DNA from 4 places in the Streptomyces vilmorinianum genome. Region 2 is predicted to be linked to each of the others. Evidence: riboswitches for the same ligand, from Rfam matches in the RefSeq annotation. Region 2 holds a riboswitch; each other region holds the start of a gene.
What was found. A riboswitch is a leader RNA that binds a small molecule or an ion and turns the genes downstream of it on or off. The one in region 2 is predicted to bind cobalamin.

Region 1 (6,908 bases), 1.2 Mb from region 2:
CGAGCTTCAGCAGGGCGGTGACCGTGAAGGTCTTGGTCTCGCTGCCGATACGTACGAAGACGTCCTCGGTCATCGGCTTGCGGGTGACGGTGTCGGCGACACCGGTCGCGCGGACGTAGCTCCCCTTGCCCGGCATCCACAGCCCGACGACGACGCCGGGGATCCCGGCCTGCTCGCGGACGTCCTCGACGGCCTTGTCCAGCCGGGCGGTCAGCTCGGGCCCGAGACCCTCGGGCGGGCACTCGTCGTTGTCGTACCGGTCGAAGGCGGCGGCGTGGACGGCGGTGGCGGGAGCCGCCGCCATCGGTGCCAGCACGGACGCCACGAGCAGCGCTGCGGCGAACAGACGGCGGGCGGGGGTACGTCGCATCTCGGGGCGCCTCTTCCAGATCGGTGTCTGAGAGGGCCAGGTCACCACCCGACCCCTGGACGAGGGTCCCCGTCCGGTCCGCGTTCCGCCGAGTCCACTCGTTCGGAGCCACGCGAGCCACGCGAGCCACGCGAGCCACCGGGGCGGCCGCGTGCCCGTGATGACGGACACGACAGCCGCAAGCCGCAAGCCGCAAGCCACCAGCCGCCAACCGCCAGGCGCTAGGCGCTCCGGGGCGTAGCGGCCCAGCGGTCCAGGTCCTCCGCCGTGCGCGGGCCCTCCGCGTCCGCGTCGAGCAGGCCGTGCGCGCGCAGCAGACGCGTCACCGCCATGCCCCACGGGCGGCGCAGCCGCGCCGCGTCGAGCAGGGCGTCGTCGGCGAGCAGTTCCTCGATCGGTCCCGTCCGCAGCCCCTCCGGCGAGAGCACGGCGGCCTCGTCCGCCCAGCGCAGCGCCAGGTCGACGTCGTGCGTCGCCATCACCACCGTCGTGCCCGACTCCCGCAGCCGGCCGAGCACGTCGAGGAGCCGCTCCTGGCCGTGCGGATCGAGCCCGGCCGTCGGCTCGTCCATGATCAGGACCCGCGGACGCATCGCCACCGCCCCCGCGATCGCCGCCCGCTTGCGCTGTCCGTACGACAGGAGATGGGTCGGCCGGTCCTCCAGGGCCACGATGTCCAGCGCCTCCAGCGCCTCGCGCACCCGGAGCCGTACCTCCTCCTCCGGCAGCCCCAGGTTCATCGGCCCGAACGACACGTCCTGGCCCACGGAGGCGGCGAAGAGCTGATCGTCCGGGTCCTGGACGACCAGCTGCACGGTCGTCCGCAGCCGGGTCAGGCCCTTCCGGTCGTACGACACGTCCTCACCGTCCAGGCGCAGTGCGCCACTGCCGCAGCGCAGACCCCCGCTCAGCAGCCGCAGCAGCGTCGTCTTGCCGCTGCCGTTGCGCCCGAGCAGAGCCATCGCCCGGCCCTCAGGCACGCCGAAGTCGATGCCGTCGAGGACGGCGGGCCCGTCCTCGTAGGCGAACCCGGCTTTCACCAGTTCCACGACAGGCGGCGGAACACTCACGGCAGGGACCTTTCCAGTACGAGGGTGAAGGCGACGAGACCGGCGAGGAGGCCGGCCGTGGAGGCGAGGAACCGGCCCGACACCGGGGCCTGGGGCACCAGGACCCGCAGGGTCCCGTCATACCCCCGCCCGGCGAGCCCGGTCTGCAGGCGCTGCGCCCGGTCGAAAGCGCGCACGAACGCCGTCGCGCCGAGCCCGGCGAGCGAGCGCCAGGTCGCCGCCCGGGTGGTCAGTCCGAGCCGGGCCGCCTGCGCCTGTCGGATTTTGGATATCGCATCCAACAGAAGGAAGCTGATCCGGTACATCACCAGCGCCACATCCACCACGGGCGCCGGCACCCCCGCCCGTACCAGACAGGGCAGCACATCCGAGACGGGTGTGGTGAACGCGAACAGCAGCACGCCGAGGGACGCGGCCGAGGTCCGCAGCAGCAGCTCACCCGCGTGGACCGGGCCGTCGGGCGCGAGGGCGACGAGCCCCCGTGGACCGCCCACCTCGAACAGCAGCGGGATCGCGCCCGTCACACAGAAACCCAGCGGGATGCGGAACGCACGCCAGAGCTGACGCCCCGGCACACCGGCCGGACCCAGCAGCACGGCGAGGGTGGCCGCGGCGACCAGGACGGCACCCGGCCACGGCGGCAGACAGACCGCGCACAGGGTCAGACCGAAGCCGAGCACGGCCTTCTCGCAAGGGTGACGGCGGCGCCAGCGACTGCTGTGCGCCGCCGCGTCGATCGGCAGCACCGGCGGTTACTCGTCGCCCGCGGTCACGACGGGCGCCTTCGCCCCCGCCTCGGCCGCGGTTGTCGCCGCCGCACGGGCCTCGCCCTGCCTGCGACCGCGCCGCAGACCGAAGTAGTACGCGAGGACACCGGCGCCGATGGCCGCCTGCAGGGAGAACAGCGCCGACTCGATCTCACCGGACGGCGGCTCGTACAGCGGGCTGAACCACGGCTCGTAGTCGGGGTCGATCTCGGTGATCGCCGCCTCGGCCTGCCCGTCCGCGCCGGTGAACGGCTCCTCCTTGTCGTCACCGAGGCCCAGCGCGAGCGGCAGCACCGCCAGCGCCACCACCACGAGCAGCAGCAGCGCGTTGATCTTCGCGTTCCGGCTCATCGGGCGCTCGCCTCCGTCGTGTCGGTCTTCCTGCCCTTCCCGGCCGGGAGCAGGACCCCGAGCCGGGTCAGGTCGCTCTTGCTGGACTGCCTCAGCAGACGCATCACGAGCACCGTCAGCAGACCCTCGCTGACGGCGAGCGGCAGCTGCGTGACGGCGAAGATCCCGCCGAACTTGGCGAGCGCGCCCAGCACGCCACTGCCCGGGTCCGGGAACGCCAGCGCGAGCTGCACGCTGGTGACGCAGTACGTGGAGAGGTCGGCGACGAACGCACCGAAGAACACGCTCACCATGAGCGGCACGTCGAAGCGGCGCAGCAGCCAGTACATACCGAAGCCGGCCCACGGCCCGACGATCGCCATCGAGAAGACGTTGGCGCCGAGGGTGGTGAGCCCGCCGTGGGCGAGCAGCAGCGCCTGGAAGAGCAGCGTGATGGTGCCAAGGACCGCCATCACCGGCGGCCGGAACAGGATCGCGCCCAGACCCGTACCGGTGGGATGCGAGCAACTGCCCGTCACCGAAGGGATCTTGAGGGCGGACAGGACGAACGTGAACGCGCCGGAGGCGCCGAGCAGCAGCGTGGACTCCGGGTTGGCCCTCACCTCACGGGTCAGCGCGCGGACACCGTGGACGACGAAGGGAGCGGACGCGACTCCCCAGGCGGCCGCGTGCACAGGGGGCAGATACCCCTCGGCTATATGCATGGTGGGAAGACCCTCTCCAGCACCTCGTGGATGGACAACGCGCCTTGGCCGGTCTCCTGGCTGACGGGTCATGCCGCCGCGGCTCCGCCTTCCCACACCGCCGCGGTCTCCCGCGGCGGTCCAGTGGCTGCCCCGAAGGGCCGGAGCCGGACTTCCCGATCACAGTGGCGAGGGCCGCACCGGTATCGCACCGGCTTCCCGTACACCAAGGCCCTGCGACATTAGTGGGTTGACCAGGCACATCACAACACGGGTGCCCTCGGGCACGGGCTGTGACGGGCGCCTGAGGGGCTCCTCCCTCACACCTTGCGGTACGCGTACGCCTCCGAGGCGGCCGCCACGACCGCGTCCAGGTCCCCGCCGGCGCTCGCCGTGACGAGCGCAGCGACGGCTCCCTCGACGAACGGGGCGTCCACGAGCCGCGACCCCTCGGGCAGTTCGTCCTCCTCGGCCAGGAGCGCCTTGACGGTCAGGACGGCGCTGCCCAGATCGACGAGCAGGGCCACACCGGCACCCCCGTCGACCGACTTCGCCGCCTCGGCGATCAGCTCCGAGCTGGTGCCGAGACCCCCGTCGGGGGTGCCTCCGGCGGCGGCGACCGGTGCGGTCGCCCCGCCGCCCGCGAGCCCCCGGGCGAGGGAGGCGACGGCGTCGGCCACGGCCGCGCTGTGCGAGACCAGAACGATGCCCACCTGTCCGCTCACGCGTCCGCCACCTCCGCGAGAGCGCCGATCAGCAGCGCCGACGAGGTGGCCCCTGGGTCCTGGTGGCCGATGGAACGCTCACCGAGATAGCTCGCCCGGCCCTTGCGCGCCTGGAGAGGTACCGTCGCGAGGGCGCCCCGATCGGCCGCGTCCCGGGCCGCCGCGAAGGACTCGCCCAGCGCCTCGGCCGCCGGAACGAGCGCGTCCAGCATGGTCTTGTCCCCGACCTGGGCCCCGCCGAGCTGGGCGACCGCGGCGACCCCCGCGGTGAGCGCCGCCGCCAACTCCGGCAGCGTCACCGCCGGGGCCTCGCCGAGGCTCTTCCCGGTGCGGCGCAGCAGCGTTCCGTACAGCGGCCCGGACGCACCGCCGACGGTCGAGATCAACTGCCGCCCCGCGACGACGAGTACGGCCCCCGGTGTCTCCGGCGGCTCCTTGCCCAGTACGTCCGTGACGGCGGCGAAGCCCCGCTTCAGGTTGGCGCCGTGGTCGGCGTCGCCGATCGCCGCGTCGAGCTCCGTGAGACGGTCGGCCTCACGGTCGACGACGGCGGCGGCGCGGGTCAGCCAGCGGTGGAAGAACGCGGCGTCGAACTCGGTCACTTCGGACACTCCTCTCACCGGCCCCAGCGCAGGGCGGGCGTCTGAACCGGCGCGTCCCACAGCCGCAGAATCTCCTCGTCGGCCTCGCAGAGCGTCACCGAGCAGCCGGCCATGTCGAGCGAGGTCACGTAGTTGCCCACCAGGGTCCGGGCGACCGGCACCCCACGCTCCGTCAGGACCCGCTGGACCTCGGCGTTGAACCCGTACAGTTCGAGCAGCGGCGTGGCCCCCATGCCGTTGACGAGCGCGAGGACCGGCCCGGACGGCCGCAGGTCGTCCAGTACGGCGTCGACGGCGAAGTCCGCGATCTCGCGCGAGGTCATCATCGGCCGCCGCTCCCGCCCGGGCTCGCCGTGGATCCCGATGCCCAGCTCCAGCTCACCCGCGGGCAGGTCGAAGGTGGGACTTCCCTTCGCAGGCGTGGTGCAGGCGCTGAGCGCCACACCGAAACTCCGCGACCGCTCGTTCACCCGCCGCGCGATCGCCTCCACCCGCTCCAAGGGCGCGCCCTCCTCGGCCGCGGCCCCGGCGACCTTCTCCACGAACAGCGTGCCCCCGGTCCCGCGCCGCCCGGCCGTGTAGAGGCTGTCCGTCACCGCCACGTCATCGTCGACGAGCACCTTGGCGATCTGGATGCCCTCGTCCTCGGCGAGCTCGGCGGCCATCTCGAAGTTGAGGACGTCACCGGTGTAGTTCTTGACGACGAACAACACCCCGGCCCCGCTGTCCACGGCGGCCGCGGCCCGCACCATCTGATCGGGCACGGGCGAGGTGAACACCTCCCCGGGACACGCCGCCGCCAGCATCCCGGGCCCCACGAACCCTCCGTGCAACGGCTCATGCCCGGACCCGCCCCCGGACACCAGCCCCACCTTCCCCGCGACGGGGGCGTCCCGCCGCAGGACGACGCGGTTGTCGACATCGACGGTGAGCTCGGGATGCGCGGCGGCCATGCCACGCAGCGCGTCGGCGACGACGGTCTCCGGGACGTTGATCAGCATCCTCATGGGTACCTCCTGATGGGCAGGGTGGGGGCCGTTCTCTCTTCAGCTTGCCCACATGCCCATCCGGGACGTCGCACAACCCGCCGCGTGGTCCGGTGCGCGAACCGGTCAGACGTTGCGCCGGTACTGGCCGCCGATCTCGAAGAAGGCCTCGGTGATCTGCTGAAGGGAGCAGACCCGTGCGGCGTCCATGAGCACGGCGAAGACGTTGTCGCCGTTCACCGCCGCGTCCTTGAGCGCGGCCAGGGCCTCGTGGGCCTCGTCGCGGTGGCGGTCCTGGAAGTCCCGTACGCGCTCCAGCTGGGACTGCTTCTCCTCTTCGGTGGCGCGGGCCAGCTCGATGACGCCGGGCTCGGCGGTGTCCGCCTTGGGATTACGGAAGGTGTTGACGCCGATGATGGGCAGGCTGCCGTCGTGCTTGCGCTGCTCGTAGAGCATCGACTCGTCCTGGATGCGGCCGCGCTGGTAGCCGGTCTCCATCGCGCCGAGAACGCCGCCGCGCTCGCTGATCCGCTCGAACTCGGCCAGGACGGCTTCCTCGACCAGGTCGGTGAGTTCGTCGATGACGAACGAGCCCTGGAGCGGGTTCTCGTTCATCGCCAGGCCCCATTCCCGGTTGATGATCAGCTGGATGGCCAGGGCCCGGCGGACGGACTCCTCGGTGGGGGTGGTGACGGCCTCGTCGTAGGCGTTGGTGTGCAGGCTGTTGCAGTTGTCGTAGATGGCGATGAGCCCCTGCAGGGTGGTGCGGATGTCGTTGAAGTCCATCTCCTGGGCGTGCAGGGAGCGCCCGGACGTCTGGACGTGGTACTTCAGCTTCTGGGAGCGCTCGTTGGCGCCGTACTTCCGCTTCATCGCGACGGCCCAGATCCGGCGGGCGACCCGGCCCAGTACCGAGTACTCCGGGTCCATGCCGTTGGAGAAGAAGAACGACAGGTTCGGGGCGAAGTCGTCGATGTGCATGCCCCGGGCCAGGTAGGCCTCGACATAGGTGAAGCCGTTGGCCAGGGTGAAGGCCAGCTGGCTGATGGGGTTCGCCCCGGCTTCGGCGATGTGGTAGCCGGAGATGGACACCGAGTAGAAGTTGCGGACCTTGTTCGCGATGAACCACTCCTGGATGTCGGCCATCATCCGCAGGGAGAACTCGGTGGAGAACAGACAGGTGTTCTGGCCCTGGTCCTCCTTCAGGATGTCGGCCTGCACCGTGCCGCGTACGTTCGCCAGCGCGCGCGCACGCAGCTCCGTCGCCTCCTCGGGCGACGGGTCGCGGCCCTCGGCGGCGCGGAACCCCTCGATCTGCTGGTCGACGGCGGTGTTGAGGAAGAACGCCAGCACG
Region 2 (6,908 bases):
CCCGGCCCCTCCTTGGGAGTGACGTGGATCTCTTCCACGGGTCCCCCGGTCGGCTGACAGATGCCGCGCCCGGTCCACGGACTGACACGGGGCGAGGCCGGAGGAAGCGGAGGAAGTCGTATGTGTGCCGCAACCGCACGGCTTACCCGTGGTTGCACGGTGCCCACATCGTGGACAGTCCCCCTCCGGAGGCCCTAAGCGGAATCACCGGACCCCGGATAGGGACACCATGCCGCCCGCCTCAGTTCACCTTCCGTTCACTCAGGTTGCCTACGTTCGACGAGCCACTGACGTCGAACGATTGCCTGGGTAAATGGAACACATCACGCTGCTGCTCGCGATTGTGGTCGTGACAGCTCTCGTGTTCGATTTCACGAACGGTTTCCACGACACCGCCAACGCGATGGCGACGACCATCTCGACCGGTGCTCTCAAGCCCAAGACGGCGGTGGCCATGTCCGCCGTGCTGAACCTGGTCGGCGCGTTCCTGTCGGTGGAGGTTGCCAAGACGATCTCCAAGGGACTCGTCAATGAGGAGGGCATCCAACCCGAAGTCATCCTCGCCGCGCTCGTCGGCGCGATCCTCTGGAACCTGGTGACCTGGCTGGTCGGACTGCCGTCCAGCTCCTCCCACGCCCTGATGGGCGGCCTCATCGGCGCGACCGTCGCCTCCATCGGCGTCAGCGGCGTCAACGGCGGGACCGTCATCAGCAAGGTGCTCATCCCGGCGGTCGCCGCCCCCCTGGTCGCCGGTCTGGCCGCGATGTTCGCCGCCCGCCTGACGTACCGCCTCGACAAGAAGGCCGACAAGAAGACGACCGAGAAGGGCTACCGGGCCGGTCAGATCGCCTCCGCCGGTCTCGTCTCGCTCGCCCACGGCACCAACGACGCCCAGAAGACCATGGGCATCATCACCCTCGCCCTGGTCGCCGGCGGCATCATCGCCCCCGGCTCCAACCCGCCGGTCTGGGTCATCGTCTCCGCCGGTACGGCGATCGCGCTCGGAACCTACCTCGGCGGCTGGCGCATCATCCGCACGATGGGCAAGGGCCTCACCGACCTCCAGCCGCAGCAGGGCTTCGCCGCCCAGACCAGCGCGGCCACCGTCATCCTGGCCTCCTCCAGCCTGGGCTTCTCCCTCTCGACCACGCACTCCTGCTCCGGCGCCGTCATGGGCGCGGGTCTGGGCCGCAAGGGCGGTGTCGTCCGCTGGTCGACCGCCACCCGGATGTTCGTCGCCTGGGGCCTGACCCTGCCGGCCGCGGCCCTTGTCGGGGCCGGCGCCGAGTACGTCGCCCGTCAGGGCGACTGGGGCGTCTACGCCGTCGCGGCCTTCCTGGTCGCCTCGTGCGTCGCCATCTGGGTCGTCTCCCGCCGCCAGGTGGTCGACCACACCAACGTCAACGACGTCGAGACCGAGCCCGCGGGCGTCGTGACCACCGCCATCGCGGCCGTCACCCCGCCGCCGGCCGGCACCGTCGCCGCCGTCGCGGACGAGGACCTGAAGACCACCATCCCCTCGCCGGCCCCCGCGGACCCGGCAGCCCCCGCAGCCTCGGCCGCGGTGTAAGGAACGAACGACATGAAGATCGACTGGGCAGCTCTCGGCTCCGTCTTCGGAGTCAGCCTCGTGGCGACCGTCGCCCTCGTGGCCCTCTTCACCCTCGGCATCGTCGGCCTCTCCAAGCAGGAGCAGGCCGCCGCCCAGGGAGGCTCGGCCACCCTGGCGCGCACCGGCGCGTACGCCTGCTTCGCGCTGTGCGCGGCGGCCGTCGCGTACGGCATCTATCTCATCGTGGCCTGACGGCACACGCTCCGACGGCCGGGCGGGCCGCACCTTCGGGTGCGGCCCGCCCGGCCGTCGTTCGTAGGCACCGCCCTGGCGCTGTGTGGTGCTTCGCACACTGTCTCACCGCAGGTCAAGGGTGAGTTGACGGGTGTTCGCACAGCGTGGTGGACTGCCGAGGCCATTTACGGCGGCAGAAGAGGAAGCCCGGTGCGAATCCGGCGCGGTCCCGCCACTGTGACCGGAGCCTTCGGGCCCGGGAGTCAGGAACTCTCACCGCCGGTCACGTCGAGCCAGGGCGCGGACCCTGAGTGAGGACACAGCGCCATGCCCGGCCGCAGTGCAGCCACAGGTGTATTCGCGTACGGCGCCGCCGCCGGTCTGGCCGCGGACCTGCTCGTCGGCGACCCACGCCGCGGCCATCCGGTCGCCGCGTTCGGACGGGCCGCGGGTGCGGTCGAGAAGCTGCTGTGGCGCGATCACCGCGGCTGGGGCGCGCTGCACACCGCCGTCTGCGTCGGGGGTGCGGCGGGGGCCGCCGCGCTGGCCGCCCGTACCGTACGCGACCACCCCCGGGCCTCCGTCGCGCTGACCGCCGCCGCCGTCTGGGCCGTCGTCGGGGGGACGACCCTGGGCCGGGAGGCCCGCGCCATCGGCGGGGCCCTGGAGGCCGGCGACCTGGACGTGGCCCGCGAGCGGCTGCCCCATCTGTGCGGGCGCGACCCGCAGGCCCTGGACGGTCCGGCGATGGCCCGCGCGGTCGTGGAGTCCGTCGCCGAGAACACCTCCGACGCCGTCGTGGGCGCCCTGGTCTGGGGCGCGGTCGCGGGCGTGCCGGGCCTGGTCGGCTTCCGGGCCGTGAACACCCTGGACGCGATGGTCGGCCACAAGTCCCCGAAGTACCGCCGCTTCGGCTGGGCCTCGGCCCGGCTCGACGACGTGGCCGGCTGGCCGGGTGCCCGGCTGACCGCCGTACTCGCGACGGTGGCGGGTGGCGACCCGCGGGGGGCGCTGCGCGCGTGGCGGGCGGACGCGGCGAAGCATCCGAGCCCCAACGCGGGCCCGGTGGAGGCCTCGTTCGCGGGGGCGCTCGGCGTACGGCTCGGGGGGACGCTCTCGTACGGCGGCCGGGTCGAGCACCGGCCCGTCCTGAACGGCGAGGGCCGGGCCGTGGAGGTCGGGGACATCGAACGGGCGGTACGGCTCTCCCGGTGGGTGACCGGGCTGACCCTGGCCGCCTGCGTGGGCGGCCGGATGATCGCGAGCGCGCTGAAGCGGAGGAACGTATGAGAGGCGGGGGGCTGCTGGTCGCGGGGACCACGTCCGACGCGGGCAAGAGCGTCGTCACGGCGGGCATCTGCCGCTGGCTGGTCCGGCAGGGCGTGAAGGTCGCCCCGTTCAAGGGCCAGAACATGTCCCTGAACTCCTTCGTCACGAGGGAGGGCGCGGAGATCGGCCGGGCGCAGGCCATGCAGGCGCAGGCCGCGCGGGTCGAGCCGACCGCGCTGATGAACCCGGTGCTGCTCAAGCCGGGCAGCGACCGCTCCAGCCAGGTCGTCCTCATGGGTAAGCCGGTGGGCGAGCTGAGCGCCCGCGGGTTCTTCGGGGGGTCTGGGGGGTCGTCCCCCGGGAAAAGGCTGCACGGGGGGCGGCAGAAAGAGCTCTTCGAGCCGGTTCTGGCGTGCCTGGAGGAGCTGCGGGGCACGTATGACGCCGTGATCTGCGAGGGGGCGGGCAGTCCGGCCGAGATCAATCTGCGGCGCACGGACATCGTGAACATGGGCATCGCGCGGGCGGCGAAGCTGCCGGTGCTCGTCGTCGGCGACATCGACCGGGGCGGGGTCTTCGCGCAGTTCTTCGGTACGACGGCGCTGCTCGCGCCCGAGGACCAGGAGCTGATCGCGGGCTACCTGGTGAACAAGTTCCGGGGCGATGTGACGCTCCTCGAGCCGGGCCTGGACATGCTGTACGGGCTGACCGGGCGCCGCACCTTCGGTGTGCTGCCGTACGCGCACGGACTCGGCATCGACGAGGAGGACGGGCTGCGGGTGTCGATGCGCGGCGCCGTCCGCGAGTCGGTCGTGGCGCCTCCGGTCGGAGAGGACGTGCTGCGGGTCGCGGTGTGCGCCGTGCCGCTGATGTCCAACTTCACGGACGTGGACGCGCTGGCGGCCGAACCGGGCGTGGTCGTGCGGTTCGTGGACCGGGCCGAGGAGCTCGTCGACGCGGACCTGGTGGTCGTGCCGGGGACCCGGGGGACGGTGAAGGCGCTGGCGTGGCTGCGCGAGCGCGGTCTCGCGGACGCGCTGGCCCGGCGGGCGGCGGAGGGCCGGCCCGTACTCGGCATCTGCGGCGGCTTCCAGGCGCTCGGGGAGCGGATCGAGGACGAGGTCGAGTCGAAGGCGGGCACGGTGGACGGCCTCGGACTGCTGCCCGTCCGGGTCCGGTTCGCGGCCGAGAAGACCCTTTCCCGGCCGGTCGGCGAGGCCCTCGGCGAGCGCGTCGAGGGGTACGAGATCCACCACGGCGTCGCCGATGTGGCGGGCGGGGAACCGTTCCTGGACGGTTGCCGGGTCGGTGCGGTCTGGGGCACCCACTGGCACGGCTCGCTGGAGAGCGACGGCTTCCGCCGGGCGTTCCTGCGGGAGGTCGCGGCGGCGGCGGGCCGGCGCTTCGTACCGGCGCCCGACACCTCGTTCGGCGCGCTCCGGGAGGAGCAGCTGGACCGGCTCGGCGACCTGATCGAGGAGCACGCGGACACGGACGCGCTGCTGCGGCTGATCGAGCGGGGCGCGCCGACGGGGCTGCCGTTCGTGCCGCCGGGTGCGCCGTGAGTGGGGGCGTGGCGAAGCTGCGCGGGGGGTGCGCCCGGCCTGCGGCCGGGCCGGGGTTCCCACCCGCACCACCCGTGCAGGTAGGGCAGCAGAGGTGCGAGTGGCCCTTGTGGGGCAATACCCGCCGTCGACGGCTGCGGGCCGTCCCGGATCTACGCGAGCGTCAGCTATCTGAAGGAGTGACCACCCGATGAGCACCCGGTATCCGTTCACCGCCGTCGTCGGTATGGACGACCTGCGCCTCGCGTTGCTGCTCAACGCGGTGAGCCCGGCGGTGGGTGGTGTCCTCGTACGCGGCGAGAAGGGCACCGCGAAGTCGACCGCCGTGCGGGCGCTCGCGGACCTGCTGCCCGGGGTGCCGGTGGTCGCCGGCTGTCGCTTCAGTTGTGACCCGGCCTCGCCGGACACGGGCTGCCCGGACGGGCCGCACGAGGCCGCCCCGGCCGACACGCGCCCCGCGCGGATGGTCGAACTGCCCGTCGGTGCCTCGGAGGACCGGCTCGTCGGCGCGCTGGACATCGAGCGGGCGCTCGCCGAGGGCGTGAAGGCCTTCGAGCCCGGGCTGCTCGCGGACGCGCACCGCGGGATCCTGTACGTCGACGAGGTCAACCTCCTCCACGACCACCTGATCGACCTGCTCCTCGACGCCGCCGCGATGGGCTCCTCGTACGTCGAGCGCGAAGGCGTCTCCGTACGGCACGCGGCCCGGTTCCTGCTGGTCGGCACGATGAACCCCGAAGAGGGCGAGCTGCGGCCCCAGTTGCTGGACCGCTTCGGTCTGACCGTCGAGGTCGCGGCCTCGCGCGAGCCCGAGCAGCGAGTGGAGGTCGTACGGCGCCGGCTGGCGTTCGACGACGACCCGGCCGCGTTCGCCGCCCGCTGGGCGGACGAGGAGACCGCGCTGCGGGACCGCATCGTCGCCGCGCGCGCCCTCGTGCCGCAGGTCGTGCTCGGCGACGCGGCGCTGCTCCAGATCGCCGCGACCTGCGCCGCGTTCGAGGTCGACGGGATGCGCGCCGACATCGTGATGGCCCGCACCGCGACCGCGCTCGCCGCGTGGGCGGGGCGGACCGAGGTGACCTCCGAGGACGTACGGCAGGCCGCGCTGCTCGCCCTCCCCCACCGCAGGCGCCGGAACCCCTTCGACGCGCCGGGGCTCGACGAGGACAAGCTCGACGAGACGCTGGAGCAGTTCAAGGGCGGGGACGAGGGCGACGACGATCCCGACCCGGGACCCGGCAAGGGGCCGGGCGGTGGCGGTGGTGTGCCGCCGCAGGGCGAGGGGCCGGACGCGGCTCCGGAGAGCGCCGGTTCTGACGAGGCGCCCGCGCCTGCCCCACAGGGGCCGGGAGGCGCCGGTGAGCGCGCCGCCGTCAAGGCCGCCGAGCCCTTCCGTACGAAGATGCTCAGCGTCCCCGGACTCGGCGAGGGCGCGGCCGGACGCCGCTCCCGTGCCCGTACCGAGCACGGCAGGACGACCGGATCCGTACGGCCCCGGGGCGCCCTGACGAAGCTGCACCTGGCCGCGACCGTGCATGCCGCCGCCCCGCACCAGAAGGCGCGCGGACGGACCGGTCCCGGGCTCGTCGTCCGCCGGGACGACCTGCGTCAGGCGACCCGCGAGGGCCGCGAGGGCAACCTGGTCCTGTTCGCGGTGGACGCGTCCGGTTCGATGGCGGCCCGGCAGCGGATGAGCGCCGTGAAGGGCGCCGTGCTCTCGCTGCTCCTCGACGCCTACCAGCGGCGCGACAAGGTCGGCCTTGTCACCTTCCGGGGGCGGGACGCCGAGGTCGCGCTGCCGCCGACCTCGTCCGTGGACGCGGCCGCGGCCCGCCTGGAGCAGCTCCCGACGGGCGGCCGTACGCCCCTGTCGGCCGGGCTGCTCAAGGCCCACGACGTGCTGCGCGTCGAGCGGCTGCGCGACCCCTCGCGCCGCCCCCTGCTCGTCGTCGTGACCGACGGCCGGGCGACCGGCGGCGGCGCCGATCCGGTGGCGCTCGCCGCCCGGGCCGCACGGCTGCACGCCTCCGAGGGCACGGCGGCCGTCGTCGTGGACTGCGAGACCGGGCCCGTACGGCTGGGTCTGGCCGGGGACCTCGCCCGCGAACTCGGCGGCACCGCCGTGACCTTGGACGAGCTGCGCGCCGACTCGATCGCCGGGCTCGTCAGAGACGTACAAGCAGAGCACGCCACGAGGAGGGCCGCTTAATGCCGCAGGGACAGCCGACCGTCGTTCCCGACGACGGTCTCACCACCCGCCAGCGCCGCAACCGTGCGCTGGTGATGGT
Region 3 (6,908 bases), 4.0 Mb from region 2:
TCGTCGCCATCATGGCGATGATCGCGGCCTGCATCATCGACCCCGGTCTGTACTTCGCGATCAACTCCCCCGGCGGCGTGGTCGGCACCACGGTCCAGTCCGCCTCCGAAGCGGTCGCGAACCTCGGATTCACCATCACCCCCGACGCGTTGGCCCAGGCGGCCAAGGACGTCGAGGAAGCGAGCCTGCTCTCGCGTACCGGTGGCGCACCGACCTTCGCGCTCGGCATGTCGGAGATCTTCTCCGCCGTCATCGGCGGTGTCGGGATGAAGGCCTTCTGGTACCACTTCGCCATCATGTTCGAGGCGCTGTTCATCCTCACCACGGTGGACGCGGGCACCCGTGTCGGCCGGTTCATGCTCCAGGACATGCTGGGCAACGTCTACAAGCCGTTCCGCCAGGTCAGCTGGAAGCCGGGCGTCTGGTTCGCCAGCGCGGTCGTCGTCGGCGGCTGGGGCTACTTCCTCTGGGTCGGCGTGCACGACCCGCTGGGCGGCATCAACCAGCTCTTCCCGCTGTTCGGCATCGCCAACCAGCTCCTCGCCGCCGTGGCACTGGCCGTCTGCACCACGCTGCTGATCAAGTCCGGCCGCCTGAAGTGGGCCTGGGTCACGGGCGTCCCGCTCGCCTGGGACGTCGCCGTCACCCTGACCGCCAGCTGGCAGAAGATCTTCTCGGAGGACCCGCGGGTCGGCTTCTTCGCCCAGCGGGACAAGTACCAGGCGGGCATCGACGCCGACAAGGTGCTGCCGCCCGCCAAGTCGCTCGACGACATGCACACCGTCGTCACCAACTCCACCGTCGACGGCATCCTCTCCGCCCTCTTCGCGATCCTCATCGTCGTGGTCATCGCCGACGCGGCCCGGGTCTGCCTCAAGGCCATCAACAACCCTGAGACCGTACGGCTCTCCGAGGTCCCGCACACCGAGTCGAAGCTGGTCGCTCCGGCCGGCATGTTCCCGACCCAGGAGGAGAAGGCCGAGCTGGTGGCCGCGGGCCTCGGCAGCGGCGGCGGTCTCCGCACCATCGGCGCGCAGCGCGGCGAGAGCCACGGCGACGACGTGCCGGCCGGGACCGGTTCGGCATGAGCCCGGCGAGCACGAGCGCGGGAACGGGCGCGGGAACGGGCGCGGGAACGGGCGCGGGCGCGGTGGGCCTGCTGCGGTACGCGTGGAGCCGGGTCCGCTGGTACGTGCGCGAGCTGTCCGGCGAGGCGGTGTACGACAAGTACGTCGCCCACGCCAGAAGCTGCGACCCGGCCGCCGAGGTCATGACCCGGCGGGAGTTCGAGCGCAGCCGCACCGACGCGCGGGAGGCGGATCCGCGCGACGGGTTCCGCTGCTGCTGATCCGTCTCCGGTTCGGCAGCGGCAGATCGACGGGCCGTCGCGTTCCTCCTCGTGGGGAGCGCGACGGCCCGTCGCGTTCGCGCCGGCGGCAGACTGCCGGGATGGACATCATCATCAGGGCCGTACGGCCCGAGGAGTACGACGCTCTGGGCGAACTCACGGCGCGGGCCTATCTCGACGACGGGCACCTGGACTTCGGCGAGGACGACACGTACCTGCACGTGCTGCGCGACGTGGCCCGGCGGGCCGGTGAGGCCGAGGTGCTCGTGGCCGTGGACGCGGCGGGCACGGTCCTGGGCGGGGTGACCTTCACGCCGGGCGGCCGGCCGTGGGCCGACATCGCCGCCGACGACGAGGCGGAGTTCCGGATGCTGGCGGTCGCGAAGGACGCGCGCGGCCGGGGTGTCGGCGAGGCGCTCGTACGGGCCTGTGTGGAGCGGGCACGGGCCCTGGAGGGCTGTGTACGGATCCGGCTCTCCACCCAGCCCGGCATGGCCTCAGCGCACCGGATCTACGAGCGGATGGGCTTCGTCCGCACCCCCGAAAGGGACTGGAAGCCGATTCCGGACATGGACCCCCTGCTCACCTACGGCCTGGAGCTCTGAGCGCCAACGACACAACATGTGGGGGGTGCTTCGAGGGGCGCCCCCCACATGTATGCTCATGCTCGCTGTCCTCGCAGGGGAATCCGGTGGAAATCCGGAACTGTCCCGCAACGGTGTGGTTTCGGCGTACTTGCACGCCTGCCGAGTCCGAAGACCTGTGGACAGCGCGCCCGGTCCGTCCGTTCCGGGTGCCACAGACGTCCGGGCCTCGCGGAATGGGCCGTGGCGCGGCGCATCCCTGCGTACGGGTGCCCGCCGCCCGCCTCCCCGCCGGCCCCGAGCCGAGCGAGGGAGAGCCCCCACGTGACCATCGCGCCCGCCGATCCGGCCGCAGCGATCGAGAGCGACGGTAACGAGAGCGACGGACCCGGGACCGTGCTTCTGCGGACCCTGACCGATCTCACCGCCGACCTCCCCGACACCGACCCCGGCAAGGTCGCCGCCGCCGCGCTGCGCGGCCGCAACGCCGGTTCGGACGAGGCGGAGCTGCGCGAGCTGGCCACCGAGGCGGCCGCGGGTCTCATCGCCGAGGACCCGGCGTACTCCCGGCTCGCCGCCCGGCTCCTGACGATCACCATCGCGGACGAGGCGGCCGGCCAGGGCTCGGTCACCTTCTCCGCCTCGGTCGCCGTGGGGCACCGCGAGGGCCTGATCGCCGACCGTACGGCCGAGTTCGTGACGCTGCACGCCGCCCGGCTCGACGCGCTGATCGACGCGAAGGCAGACGACCGCTTCGGCTACTTCGGTCTGCGCACCCTCTACTCGCGCTACCTGCTGCGTCACCCGATCACCCGCAAGGTGATCGAGACCCCGCAGCACTTCATGCTGCGCGTCGCCGCCGGCCTCGCCGAGGACGACTCGACCCGCGCGCTGGACGAGGTCGCGGCGCTGTACGGGCTGATGAGCCGGCTCGACTACCTGCCCTCCTCCCCCACGCTCTTCAACTCCGGCACCCGCCACCCGCAGATGTCCTCCTGCTACCTGCTGGACTCGCCGCAGGACGAGCTGGACTCCATCTACGACCGCTACCACCAGGTCGCGCGCCTGTCGAAGCACGCCGGCGGCATCGGCCTGTCGTACTCCCGTATCCGCTCCCGCGGTTCGCTGATCCGTGGCACCAACGGGCACTCCAACGGCATCGTGCCGTTCCTGAAGACGCTGGACGCCTCCGTCGCGGCCGTGAACCAGGGCGGGCGGCGCAAGGGCGCGGCCGCGGTCTACCTGGAGACCTGGCACGCGGACATCGAGGAGTTCCTGGAGCTGCGCGACAACACCGGTGAGGACGCCCGGCGTACGCACAACCTGAACCTGGCGCACTGGATCCCGGACGAGTTCATGCGCCGCGTGAACGCGGACGCCGAGTGGTCGCTGTTCTCCCCGGCGGACGTGCCCGAGCTCGTCGACCTGTGGGGCGAGGAGTTCGACGCCGCGTACCGCAAGGCGGAGGCGGCGGGCCTGGCCCGCAAGACCATGCCGGCCCGTGACCTGTACGGCCGGATGATGCGGACCCTGGCCCAGACCGGCAACGGCTGGATGACCTTCAAGGACGCCTCGAACCGTACGGCCAACCAGACCGCCGAGCCAGGCCACACGGTCCACTCCTCCAACCTCTGCACGGAGATCCTGGAGGTCACGGACGACGGCGAGACCGCGGTCTGCAACCTGGGCTCGGTCAACCTCGGCGCGTTCGTGGCCGGTGGCGACATCGACTGGGAGCGGCTCGACGCGACCGTCCGTACGGCCGTCACGTTCCTCGACCGGGTCGTGGACATCAACTTCTACCCGACCGAGCAGGCGGGCCGCTCCAACTCCCGCTGGCGCCCGGTGGGCCTGGGCGCGATGGGCCTCCAGGACGTCTTCTTCCAGCTGAAGCTGCCCTTCGACTCCCCCGAGGCGCGCGCGCTGTCGACCCGTATCGCCGAGCGGATCATGCTCGCCGCGTACGAGGCGTCCGCCGACCTCGCCGAGCGCAACGGCCCACTGCCGGCCTGGGACAAGACCCGCGCGGCCCGCGGTGTCCTGCACCCCGACCACTACGACGTGGAGCTGAACTGGCCGGAGCGCTGGACGGCGCTGCGCGAGCGGATCGCGGCCGTCGGCATGCGCAACAGCCTGCTCCTGGCCATCGCGCCGACGGCGACCATCGCCTCGATCGCGGGCGTGTACGAGTGCATCGAGCCGCAGGTCTCCAACCTCTTCAAGCGCGAGACGCTCTCCGGCGAGTTCCTCCAGGTCAACTCGTACCTCGTCGACGAGCTGAAGCGGCTGGGCGTGTGGGACGCGCAGACCCGTGAGGCGCTGCGCGAGTCCAACGGCTCGGTGGCGGGCTTCACCTGGGTCCCGGCCGAGGTGCGCGAGCTGTACCGGACGGCGTGGGAGATCCCGCAGCGCGGCCTGATCGACATGGCGGCGGCGAGGACCCCGTTCCTGGACCAGAGCCAGTCCCTGAACCTCTTCCTGGAGACCCCCACCATCGGCAAGCTGTCGTCGATGTACGCGTACGCCTGGAAGCAGGGGCTGAAGACGACGTACTACCTGCGTTCGCGCCCGGCGACCCGGATCGCCCGCGCGGCCCAGGCGTCGACCGTGGCCGCCACCCCGATCCCCGTCCAGGCGACCCCTGAAGAGGCCGTCGCCTGCTCCCTTGAGAACCCCGAGTCCTGCGAGGCCTGCCAGTAATGAGCTCCACCGAGAAGAACCTGCTCGACCCGGGCTTCGAGCTGACTCTGCGTCCCATGCGCTACCCGGACTTCTACGAGCGCTACCGGGACGCGATCAAGAACACCTGGACGGTGGAGGAGGTCGACCTCCACTCCGACGTCGCCGACCTCGCGAAGCTGACGCCGGGCGAGCAGCACATGATCGGCCGCCTGGTCGCGTTCTTCGCGACCGGTGACTCGATCGTCGCGAACAACCTCGTGCTGACGCTCTACAAGCACATCAACTCCCCCGAGGCGCGCCTCTACCTCTCGCGCCAGCTGTTCGAGGAGGCTGTGCACGTCCAGTTCTATCTGACGCTGCTCGACACCTACCTGCCCGACCCGGACGACCGCGCCGCCGCGTTCGCCGCCGTCGAGAACATCCCCTCCATCCGCGAGAAGGCGCAGTTCTGCTTCAAGTGGATGGACTCGGTCGAGAAGATCGACCGCCTGGAGACCCAGGCCGACCGCCGCCGCTTCCTGCTGAACCTGATCTGCTTCGCCGCGTGCATCGAGGGCCTGTTCTTCTACGGCGCCTTCGCGTACGTGTACTGGTTCCGGTCCCGCGGTCTGCTGCACGGCCTGGCGACCGGCACCAACTGGGTGTTCCGCGACGAGACGATGCACATGAACTTCGCCTTCGAGGTCGTGGACACCGTCCGCAAGGAGGAGCCCGAGCTGTTCGACGACGCGCTCCAGCAGCAGGTCACCGACATGCTGAGGGAGGCCGTGGAGGCGGAGCTGCAGTTCGGCCGCGACCTGTGCGGCGACGGCCTGCCGGGCATGAACACCGAGTCGATGCGCGAGTACCTCCAGTGCGTCGCCGACCAGCGCCTCCAGCGCCTGGGCTTCGCCCCGGTGTACGGCTCCGAGAACCCGTTCGCGTTCATGGAGCTCCAGGGCGTCCAGGAGCTGACGAACTTCTTCGAGCGCCGCCCGTCCGCGTACCAGGTGGCGGTCGAGGGCTCGGTGGACCTCGACGAGGACTTCTGACGCTTCACCTCTGAGGGCTGCCCGCACGTCGTGCCGGGCAGCCCTCGGCTGTGCGTGACCCTCAGCCCTGGGACACGTCTCCGCCCGCGTTGCCCATCATGCGCTGCAGTACCTTCAGGGTGATCAGGTATTCCTCGTCGGGGATGCCCGCGTGCACGCGCTCCCGGTTGGCCCGCTGGGTCTCGGCCGCGCGCTGGTGCAGCGCCCGGCCTTCTTCGGTGATCCGCAGTCGGCCGGCCGCGTCGGCGACGAGCAGCTTCCGCTCGACCAGAAGGTCGATGTCGGGGGCCAGGCCGGCGCCGACGTCCAGGTTGGCCTGCTGGGCGGTGATCACCTCGTCCCGGGTGGCACCGGTCTCGCTGTGCAGCACCTGGTGCAGCACCCACCACTGGGGCTGTGTGATCCCGATCGCCGCGAGCCGCCCCCTGACGTACGCGGTCAGCGTCTTGTTCGCGGCCCATGTCCAGTACCCGATCGGCTGGTTCACCAGCTCCGCGTCGTCGTGCGAGTACGTCATCGTGTCTGCTCCTCTCACCGCGCTCTCCATGATCACCAGCGTCTCGTCCCCTCTCCCAGAAGTCCAAGAGACAGCTGTTCTCGCAACTAGCATCTCTGCTTATGGAACTCCGTCAGCTGCGGTACTTCGTCGCCGTCGTCGAGGAAGCCAATTTCACCCGCGCCGCCACCGCCCTGCATGTGGCGCAGCCGGGGGTGAGTGCGCAGATCCGGCAGCTGGAGCGGGAGTTCGGGCAGCCCCTGCTGGACCGCTCCGGCCGCACGGTGACCACGACCGAGGTGGGCGAGGCGGTCCTTCCCTACGCGCGGGCGGCACTTGCGGCGGTCGAGGGGATGCGGCAGACGGTGGACGAGTTCACGGGACTGGTCCGGGGACATGTCACCCTCGGCCTCGTCTCGGGCGCCGCCACCGAGGAGTACGACATGGCGACCCTGCTCGCCGACTTCCACGACGAGCACCCGCAGGTCGAGATCTCCCTCATCGAGGACACGTCGGAACGCATGCTCACCGCCCTGCGCCGGGGCGAACTCGACCTCGCCGTCGTCGGCCTCGCCGACGACGACTCCCCGCCGAACATCAACCTTGAGATCTTGATCGACACTCCCCTGGTCGCCGCCATGGCACCGGACGACCCCCTGCTCCTCCCCGGCCGGACCGCGCTCCCCCTGACCGCGCTCGCCGATCGCCCGCTCATCAGCCTTCCGCGGGGCACCGATATACGCGATGTACTCGAACGCGCCTGCAGG
Region 4 (6,908 bases), 2.1 Mb from region 2:
CGTCGCCCGTGAGAAGGGCGTGGCCTGGGAGAAACTGGCCGCCGATACCCTGTACAAGCCGGCCGGGATGGACGACACCAGTTCCCGCTTCGCGGACTACGTCGACAACCCCGACCGGGCCGTCGGCCATGTGCGGACCGGCGACGGGACCTGGGAGCCGCAGTACGTCCGGGATCCCGACGCCCAGTCACCCGCGGGTGGTGTCAGCTCCTCCGCCCGCGACATGGCCGCCTGGCTGCGCCTCCAGCTCGCGAACGGCAAGCTCGACGGCCGGCAGATCGTCGACGCCGAGGCCCTGGAGCGCACCCACTGGCCCGAGGTCGTCTCCGGCCCGCCCCGTGCCCCGGCCGCCCGGACCGGCTTCTACGGCCTCGGCTGGAACGTGAGTTACGACGACGAGGGCCGGCTCCGCCTCTCGCACACCGGCGCGTTCGCCCTCGGCGCGCACACCAACGTCACGATGCTGCCGGGCGAGCAGCTCGGCATCGTCGTCCTCACCAACGGCGCCCCCGCGGGCGTGGCGGACGCCGTCGCCCTCGACTTCCTCGACATCGCGCAGGACGGGAAGCCGAGCCGGGACTGGCTGCCGCTCGCCGACGCCGCGTTCCAGCAGCAGGAGGACGCCCTCCGGTCCCCGACCGACTACGCCCACCCGCCGGCCGACGCCGAGCCCGCGCGGGCCGACGACGCGTACACCGGCACGTACGCCAACGCCTACTACGGGAAGCTGACGGTGAGCGAGGAGAACGGCCGGCTCGTCCTGCGACTGGGGCCGGAGCCCCAGTCGTACCCGCTGACGCACTACGACGGCGACACGTTCAGCTTCCCCACGCGCGGCGAGAACGCCGTCGGGCTCACCGGGGTCACCTTCTCCCCGGACGGGAAGACCGTCCGCGTCGAGTACCTGGACGCCAACGGTCTCGGCACCTTCACCCGGACCGGTCAGCCGTAGCGGCGCGGCGTCCACGTGATCGTGCGGCCGTCGCCCCGTTCGACCGCGCGGGTCTGGGACGAGCCGATGAGCAGCAGCGTGCGCATGTCGACCTCGGAGGGCTCCAGCGTCTTCAGGGTCACCACCCGCACCGACTGCTCCGGGCCGCCGACGTCCCGCGCCACGACCACCGGGGTCTCGGGCGCGCGCAGTTCGAGCAGCAGGTCGCGGGCCGCCGCCACCTGGTGCGTACGGGACTTCGACCCCGGGTTGTAGAGCGCGAGGACCAGGTCCGCCTCCGTCGCCGCGCGCAGCCGGCCCGCGATGACGTCCCAGGGCTTGAGCCGGTCGGAGAGGGAGATCGTGGCGTAGTCGTGGCCGAGCGGGGCGCCCGCCGCGGCCGCCGCCGCGTTCGCGGCCGTCACGCCCGGCAGGACCCGTACGGGCACGTCCGCGTACGCGGGCTCGCTCGCCACCTCCAGGACCGCCGTCGCCATGGCGAAGACGCCCGGGTCGCCGCCCGAGACGACCGCGACCCGCCGGCCGCGCCGCGCCAGGTCGAGGGCGAACTCGGCGCGCTCGGACTCGACCTTGTTGTCCGAGCCGTGCCGGCGCTGGCCGGGGCGCAGCACCGGGACCCGGTCGAGGTACGTGGTGTAGCCGACCAGGTCGTCGGCGTTGACCAGCGCGCCGCGCGACTCCGGTGTCAGCCAGGGCGCCCCGGCCGGGCCGGTGCCGACGACGACGACCTCGCCCGTCTCCCGTACGGGAGGGACGGCGTCGATACGGGAGGGCAGCACGGCCACCGAGAAGTACGGGACGGTCTCCGCGTCCACCTCGGACAGGGTCTCCGTCCGCTCGCCCGCCATGAACGCCCGCTCCACGTACCGCGCGTCCTCCAGGCGGCCCGCCCGCTCCAGGGCGCGCCGAACCGTCGGGAACGTCCGGCCCAGCTTCATCACGACCGCCGAGTCGGTGCCCGCGAGACGGGCCGTCAGCTCGTCCTCCGGCAGCGTGCCGGGGATGATCGTCAGAACCTCCTCCGCCTCGCACAGCGGCTCGCCGAGCCGGGCGGCGGCCGCGCTGACGGAGGTGACACCGGGGATGACGGTGGTGTCGTAGCGGTGCGCGAGCCGCTTGTGCATGTGCTGGTACGAGCCGTAGAAGAGCGGGTCGCCCTCGGCGAGCACGGCGACCGTGCGGCCCGCGTCCAGGTGGGCGGCGAGGCGGGCCGAGGCCTCCTCGTAGAAGTCGTCGAGCGCGCCCCGGTAGCCGCCGGGGTGGTCCGTGGTCTCCACCGTGAGCGGGTACATCAGCCGCTCCTCGATGTGGTCCTCGCGGATGTGCTCCGCCGCGATGGAGCGCGCGATGGAACGGCCGTGGCGGGCCGAGTGGTACGCGACGACGTCGGCCGACTCGATGGCCTTCACGGCCGCGACCGTCATCAGGTTCGGGTCGCCGGGCCCGAGGCCGACGCCGTACAGCTTCCCGCTCATGCCTGGATCTCCGCTTCGGTCGCCATGGCGTTGATCGCGGCGGCGGTCATCGCGCTGCCGCCGCGCCGGCCCCGTACGACGAGGTAGTCGAGGTCCAGCTCCTGTCCCCGGTCCGCCAGCGCGTCCTTGGACTCGGCGGCGCCGATGAAGCCGACCGGGATGCCGAGGACGGCCGCCGGGCGTCCGGCGCCCTTCTCGATCATCTCCAGGAGGCGGAACAGGGCGGTGGGGGCGTTGCCGATGGCGACGACGGAGCCTTCGAGGCGGTCGCGCCACAGTTCGAGGGCGGCGGCGCTGCGGGTGGTGCCGAGTTCGGCGGCGAGCGCGGGCACGGAGGGGTCGGAGAGCGTGCAGACCACGTCGTTGTCGGCCGGCAGCCGCTTGCGGGTGACGCCGCTCGCGACCATCTGCGCGTCGCACAGGATCGGCGCACCGGCGCGCAGCGCGGCGCGTGCGCGGGAGACGACCAGGGGCGAGTAGGCGATGTCGCGTACGAGGTCGGTCATGCCGCAGGCGTGGATCATGCGGACCGCGACCTGGGCGACGTCGGCGGGCAGGCCCGCCAGATCCGCCTCGGCACGGATCGTGGCAAAGGACTGGCGGTAGATCTCCGCCCCGTCCTTCTCGTAGTCGAACATCGTGTCGTTCTCGCTCATCTCGTTGTGCGGGCGGTCGTGCGGGCGGTGGTGCGGGCGGTGGTGCGGGCCGTTGCGACCGCGTCGTGGAGGTCTGTACGGGAGGTGGGCGCGCCGTTCACCAGGTAGGTGTCGTCGGCGGTGGCGAGGACGTCGACCCAGGTGCCGTGCGGGTGACCGCAGCGCCGCTCGCACCCCGAGAAGTGGACGGGGAGTCCGGGCGCCGGGCCGGGGCTCGCGTCCGTGCGGACGTCGGCGAGGGACTTGGCACAGCCGGGGCGTCCGGTGCAGGCGCTGACGCCGGCCCAGGGGGAGTCGGGGCGGGTGATCAGACCGTACGACTCCAGCTCGGCCAGCCGGTCCCCGGCCGTCCCGACGCCGACCGAGGTCCCGACGACGACCGCGCCGCGCCAGGGCGTGAGCCGTACCTCGTCGGCGGGGAGCAGGGCGCGCAGCTGGGCGGCGGTGAGGCGGCCGAGGGGCGCGAGGACATGGAGGGCGGTGGTGCCGAGGGGCCCGGGTGCCGGGGGTCCTCCGTGCGGGACTTCCGCCCCCGGTACGGGCTCCGCCGCGATCCCGGCCCGGGCGAGGGCCCCCGCCAGGTCCGGCTCGTGTCCCTCGGGCAGCTCCCGTACCCGCCAGGCACCGTTCCCGGCGTCCCGCGCGGCGGCGAGGAAGGCGGAGGCGGCGGCGAGCGCGGCGCGGGGGGCGTCGGCGGCGGCGATCCGGAAGACCTGGGCGCCCACGCGGAGGTACGCGCCGGTGCCCGGGGCGCCCGGCGAGGCGACCCGATCCGGCCGCGCCGGCCCTGCCGCGCCCGGCGCGGGCTCGCTCGCTTCGCGGCCTCCCGGCCTGCTTGTCGCTGTCGCGCCGATATCCGGCCCGTCCGGCGTCCGGACCCCGTCCGAACCCTTGCCGCCGGCCTCACAGGCCCCCGCCGCGCCCGAGGCGCCTGGTCCGTCCGGTCCGTCCGGTCCGTCCGGGGTCTGGGCCCCGTCCGTACCGTCGCCGCCGGCCGCACAGGCCCCCGCTGCGATCAAGGTCACATCTCCGCCGAGCTGCGCCACGTCCCCCCGGCCGTCGTCCAGAACGAACAGGAAACGGCCGGAAAGGGATGCCGTCCAGTCCTCCGCGCACAGCAGCGCGTCCAGTTCGCGGGCCCACAACTGCACGTCGCCGAAGCCGAGTCCGTCCAGGCCCGCCGTCGGCGAGGCCACCACGTTCCGGACCCGCTCATGGGTCGTGGAGGGCAGCAGGCCGGCTTCCGCGAGAAGTCGCGCCAGTTCCGCCCCGCAGCCCTCGCCGAGGCCGCGCAGCTCCACGTTTCCCCGGGAGGTGACACTGACCTGTCCGTCGCCGAGGGCCTCGGCCGCGGCGGCCAGGACCTCGGCCTGATGAGCCGTCAGCAGGCCTGCGGGCAGGCGCAGTCGGGCCAGGCGGCCGTCGTCGGCGGGGTGCAGGCGCAGCGCCCCGGGGCAGGCGTCGCCACGGTCCCTTATGAGAGGTTCGCCCCGGTTGGGCGTTGTGGGTGGGGTGGGCGGCATGGCGGCGAGCATACCCACGTGGATCCGGGCGGCCACCGGGTGTGATCCGGCCAACCCCCCGGCCCGCCGGGGCCACGCTCTACTATGCAGATCGGCATGGGGTCCCAGGACCCCGGGGAGGAAGCCCGGTGAGATTCCGGCGCGGTCCCGCCACTGTGAGCCCGGCCCGGAGACGGGGTGGGTGAGTCAGGAACTCCCGCCGTCCACACGACCACCCGGGGCGCGGACAACCCCGAGGAAGGCCTGCGCTCGCATGCGAATTCTGTTGCTGTCGCACTCCGACACCGACCTGCTCAGCGCCCGCGCGGCCGGCGGCCCGGTCGAGTACCGGTTCGCCAACCCCTCCCGCCTCACGCTCGACGAGCTGCCCGGCCTTCTCGACGGCGCCGACCTCGTTCTCGTACGCCTCCTCGGGGGCTTGCGGTCCTGGGAGGAGGGCCTGGACGCGCTGCGCGCCGCGGGCCGGCCGCTGGTCGTGCTCTCCGGGGAACAGGCCCCGGACGCCCAGCTCATGGAGACCTCCACGGTCCCCGTCGGCGTCGCCACCGAGGCCCACGCCTACCTCGCGCACGGCGGCCCGGACAACCTGGAGCAGCTGGCGCGGTTCCTCTCCGACACCGTGCTGCTCACCGGCCACGGCTTCGAGGCCCCGGCCGCCGCGCCGACCTGGGGCCCGCTGGAGCGCGAGTCGAGGCGGACCGACGGCCCGACCGTCGCCGTGCTCTACTACCGCGCCCACCACATGAGCGGGAACACCGCCTTCATCGGCTCGCTCTGCGAGGCGATCGAGGACGCCGGCGCCCAGGCCCTGCCGCTCTACGTCGCCTCCCTGCGCGCCCCCGAGCCGGAGCTCCTCGACACCCTGCGGTCCGCCGACGCGATCGTCACCACCGTCCTCGCCGCCGGCGGCACCAAGCCCGCCGAGGCGCAGGCCGGCGGCGATGAGGAGGCCTGGGACGCGGGCGCGCTCGCGGCCCTCGACGTACCGATCCTGCAGGCGCTCTGCCTCACCGGCTCGCGCTCCGCCTGGGAGGAGAACGACGAGGGTCTCTCCCCGCTGGACGCCGCCAGCCAGGTCGCCGTCCCCGAGTTCGACGGCCGGCTCATCACCGTCCCGTTCTCCTTCAAGGAGATCGACGAGGACGGCCTCCCGGCGTACGTCGCCGACACCGAGCGCGCCGCCCGCGTCGCCGGGATCGCCGTCCGCCACGCCCGCCTGCGGCACATCCCGAACGCCGAGAAGAAGCTGGCGCTCGTCCTCTCCGCGTACCCGACCAAGCACTCCCGTATCGGCAACGCGGTCGGTCTCGACACCCCCGCCTCCGCCGTCGCGCTGCTGCGCCGCCTCCGCGAGGAGGGGTACGACTTCGGGCCCGAGGACGAGATCCCCGGCCTGGTCTCCGGCGACGGCGACGAGCTGATCTACGCCCTGATCGAGGCAGGCGGCCACGACCAGGAATGGCTCACCGAGGAGCAGCTCGCCCGCAACCCGGTCCGTATCCCGGCCGCCGACTACAAGCGCTGGTACGCGACCCTGCCGCAGGAGCTCCGTGAGCAGGTCGAGGAGCACTGGGGTCCGGCGCCCGGCGAGATGTTCCTGGACCGGTCCCGTACCGCCGAAGGCGACCCGGAAGGCGATATCGTCCTCGCCGCCCTGCGCCGCGGGAACCTGCTGATCCTCATCCAGCCGCCGCGCGGCTTCGGCGAGAACCCGATCGCGATCTACCACGACCCCGATCTCCCGCCCTCCCACCACTACCTGGCTGCCTACCGCTGGATCGCGGCGCGCGCCGAGGACGGCGGTTTCGGGGCGGACGCCATGGTCCACCTCGGCAAGCACGGCAACCTGGAGTGGCTGCCGGGCAAGAACGCGGGCTTGTCCGCCGCGTGCGGCCCGGACGCGGCGCTCGGCGACATCCCGCTGATCTACCCGTTCCTCGTCAACGACCCGGGCGAGGGCACGCAGGCCAAGCGGCGCGTGCACGCGACCCTCGTCGACCACCTGGTGCCGCCGATGGCGCGCGCCGACTCCTACGGCGACATCGCGCGCCTGGAGCAGCTGCTCGACGAGTACGCGCAGATCTCCTCGATGGACCCGTCCAAGCTGCCCGCGATCCGCGCGCAGATCTGGACGCTGATCCAGGCCGCGAAGCTCGACCACGACCTGGGTCTGGAGGACCGCCCCGAGGACGACGGCTTCGACGACTTCCTGCTGCACGTCGACGGCTGGCTCTGCGAGGTCAAGGACGCGCAGATCAGAGACGGTCTGCATGTGCTGGGCGGCGCGCCGACCGGCGAGGCC

Region 1: linked by a shared signal. The riboswitch ahead of FDM97_RS16085 (energy-coupling factor ABC transporter permease) and the one ahead of FDM97_RS10605 (cobalamin biosynthesis protein) in region 2 are both predicted to bind cobalamin.
Region 3: linked by a shared signal. The riboswitch ahead of FDM97_RS28905 (ribonucleoside-diphosphate reductase subunit alpha) and the one ahead of FDM97_RS10605 (cobalamin biosynthesis protein) in region 2 are both predicted to bind cobalamin.
Region 4: linked by a shared signal. The riboswitch ahead of cobN (cobaltochelatase subunit CobN) and the one ahead of FDM97_RS10605 (cobalamin biosynthesis protein) in region 2 are both predicted to bind cobalamin.

What each region holds. Positions count from the first base shown of each region.
Region 1 covers NZ_CP040244.1:3,426,953-3,433,860, forward strand. The annotation lists gene FDM97_RS16065 (serine hydrolase domain-containing protein) at 1-370, opposite strand, end outside; gene FDM97_RS16070 (ATP-binding cassette domain-containing protein) at 592-1,440, opposite strand; gene cbiQ (cobalt ECF transporter T component CbiQ) at 1,437-2,186, opposite strand; gene FDM97_RS16080 (energy-coupling factor ABC transporter substrate-binding protein) at 2,193-2,558, opposite strand; gene FDM97_RS16085 (energy-coupling factor ABC transporter permease) at 2,555-3,262, opposite strand; cobalamin riboswitch at 3,292-3,487, opposite strand; gene FDM97_RS16090 (PTS-dependent dihydroxyacetone kinase phosphotransferase subunit DhaM) at 3,562-3,966, opposite strand; gene dhaL (dihydroxyacetone kinase subunit DhaL) at 3,963-4,577, opposite strand; gene dhaK (dihydroxyacetone kinase subunit DhaK) at 4,583-5,575, opposite strand; gene icmF (fused isobutyryl-CoA mutase/GTPase IcmF) at 5,681-6,908, opposite strand, start outside.
Region 2 covers NZ_CP040244.1:2,271,924-2,278,831, reverse strand. The annotation lists gene FDM97_RS10615 (inorganic phosphate transporter) at 314-1,570, shown strand; gene FDM97_RS10610 (hypothetical protein) at 1,583-1,804, shown strand; cobalamin riboswitch at 1,938-2,078, shown strand; gene FDM97_RS10605 (cobalamin biosynthesis protein) at 2,114-3,076, shown strand; gene FDM97_RS10600 (cobyric acid synthase) at 3,073-4,620, shown strand; gene FDM97_RS10595 (putative cobaltochelatase) at 4,811-6,829, shown strand; gene cobO (cob(I)yrinic acid a,c-diamide adenosyltransferase) at 6,829-6,908, shown strand, end outside.
Region 3 covers NZ_CP040244.1:6,259,682-6,266,589, forward strand. The annotation lists gene FDM97_RS28890 (carbon starvation CstA family protein) at 1-1,088, shown strand, start outside; gene FDM97_RS28895 (YbdD/YjiX family protein) at 1,151-1,348, shown strand; gene FDM97_RS28900 (GNAT family N-acetyltransferase) at 1,450-1,953, shown strand; cobalamin riboswitch at 2,006-2,130, shown strand; gene FDM97_RS28905 (ribonucleoside-diphosphate reductase subunit alpha) at 2,257-4,632, shown strand; gene FDM97_RS28910 (ribonucleotide-diphosphate reductase subunit beta) at 4,632-5,645, shown strand; gene FDM97_RS28915 (MarR family winged helix-turn-helix transcriptional regulator) at 5,707-6,162, opposite strand; gene FDM97_RS28920 (LysR family transcriptional regulator) at 6,264-6,908, shown strand, end outside.
Region 4 covers NZ_CP040244.1:169,955-176,862, forward strand. The annotation lists gene FDM97_RS00825 (serine hydrolase) at 1-952, shown strand, start outside; gene FDM97_RS00830 (precorrin-2 C(20)-methyltransferase) at 943-2,427, opposite strand; gene FDM97_RS00835 (precorrin-8X methylmutase) at 2,424-3,083, opposite strand; gene FDM97_RS00840 (cobalamin biosynthesis protein CobG) at 3,080-4,618, opposite strand; cobalamin riboswitch at 4,686-4,820, shown strand; gene cobN (cobaltochelatase subunit CobN) at 4,860-6,908, shown strand, end outside.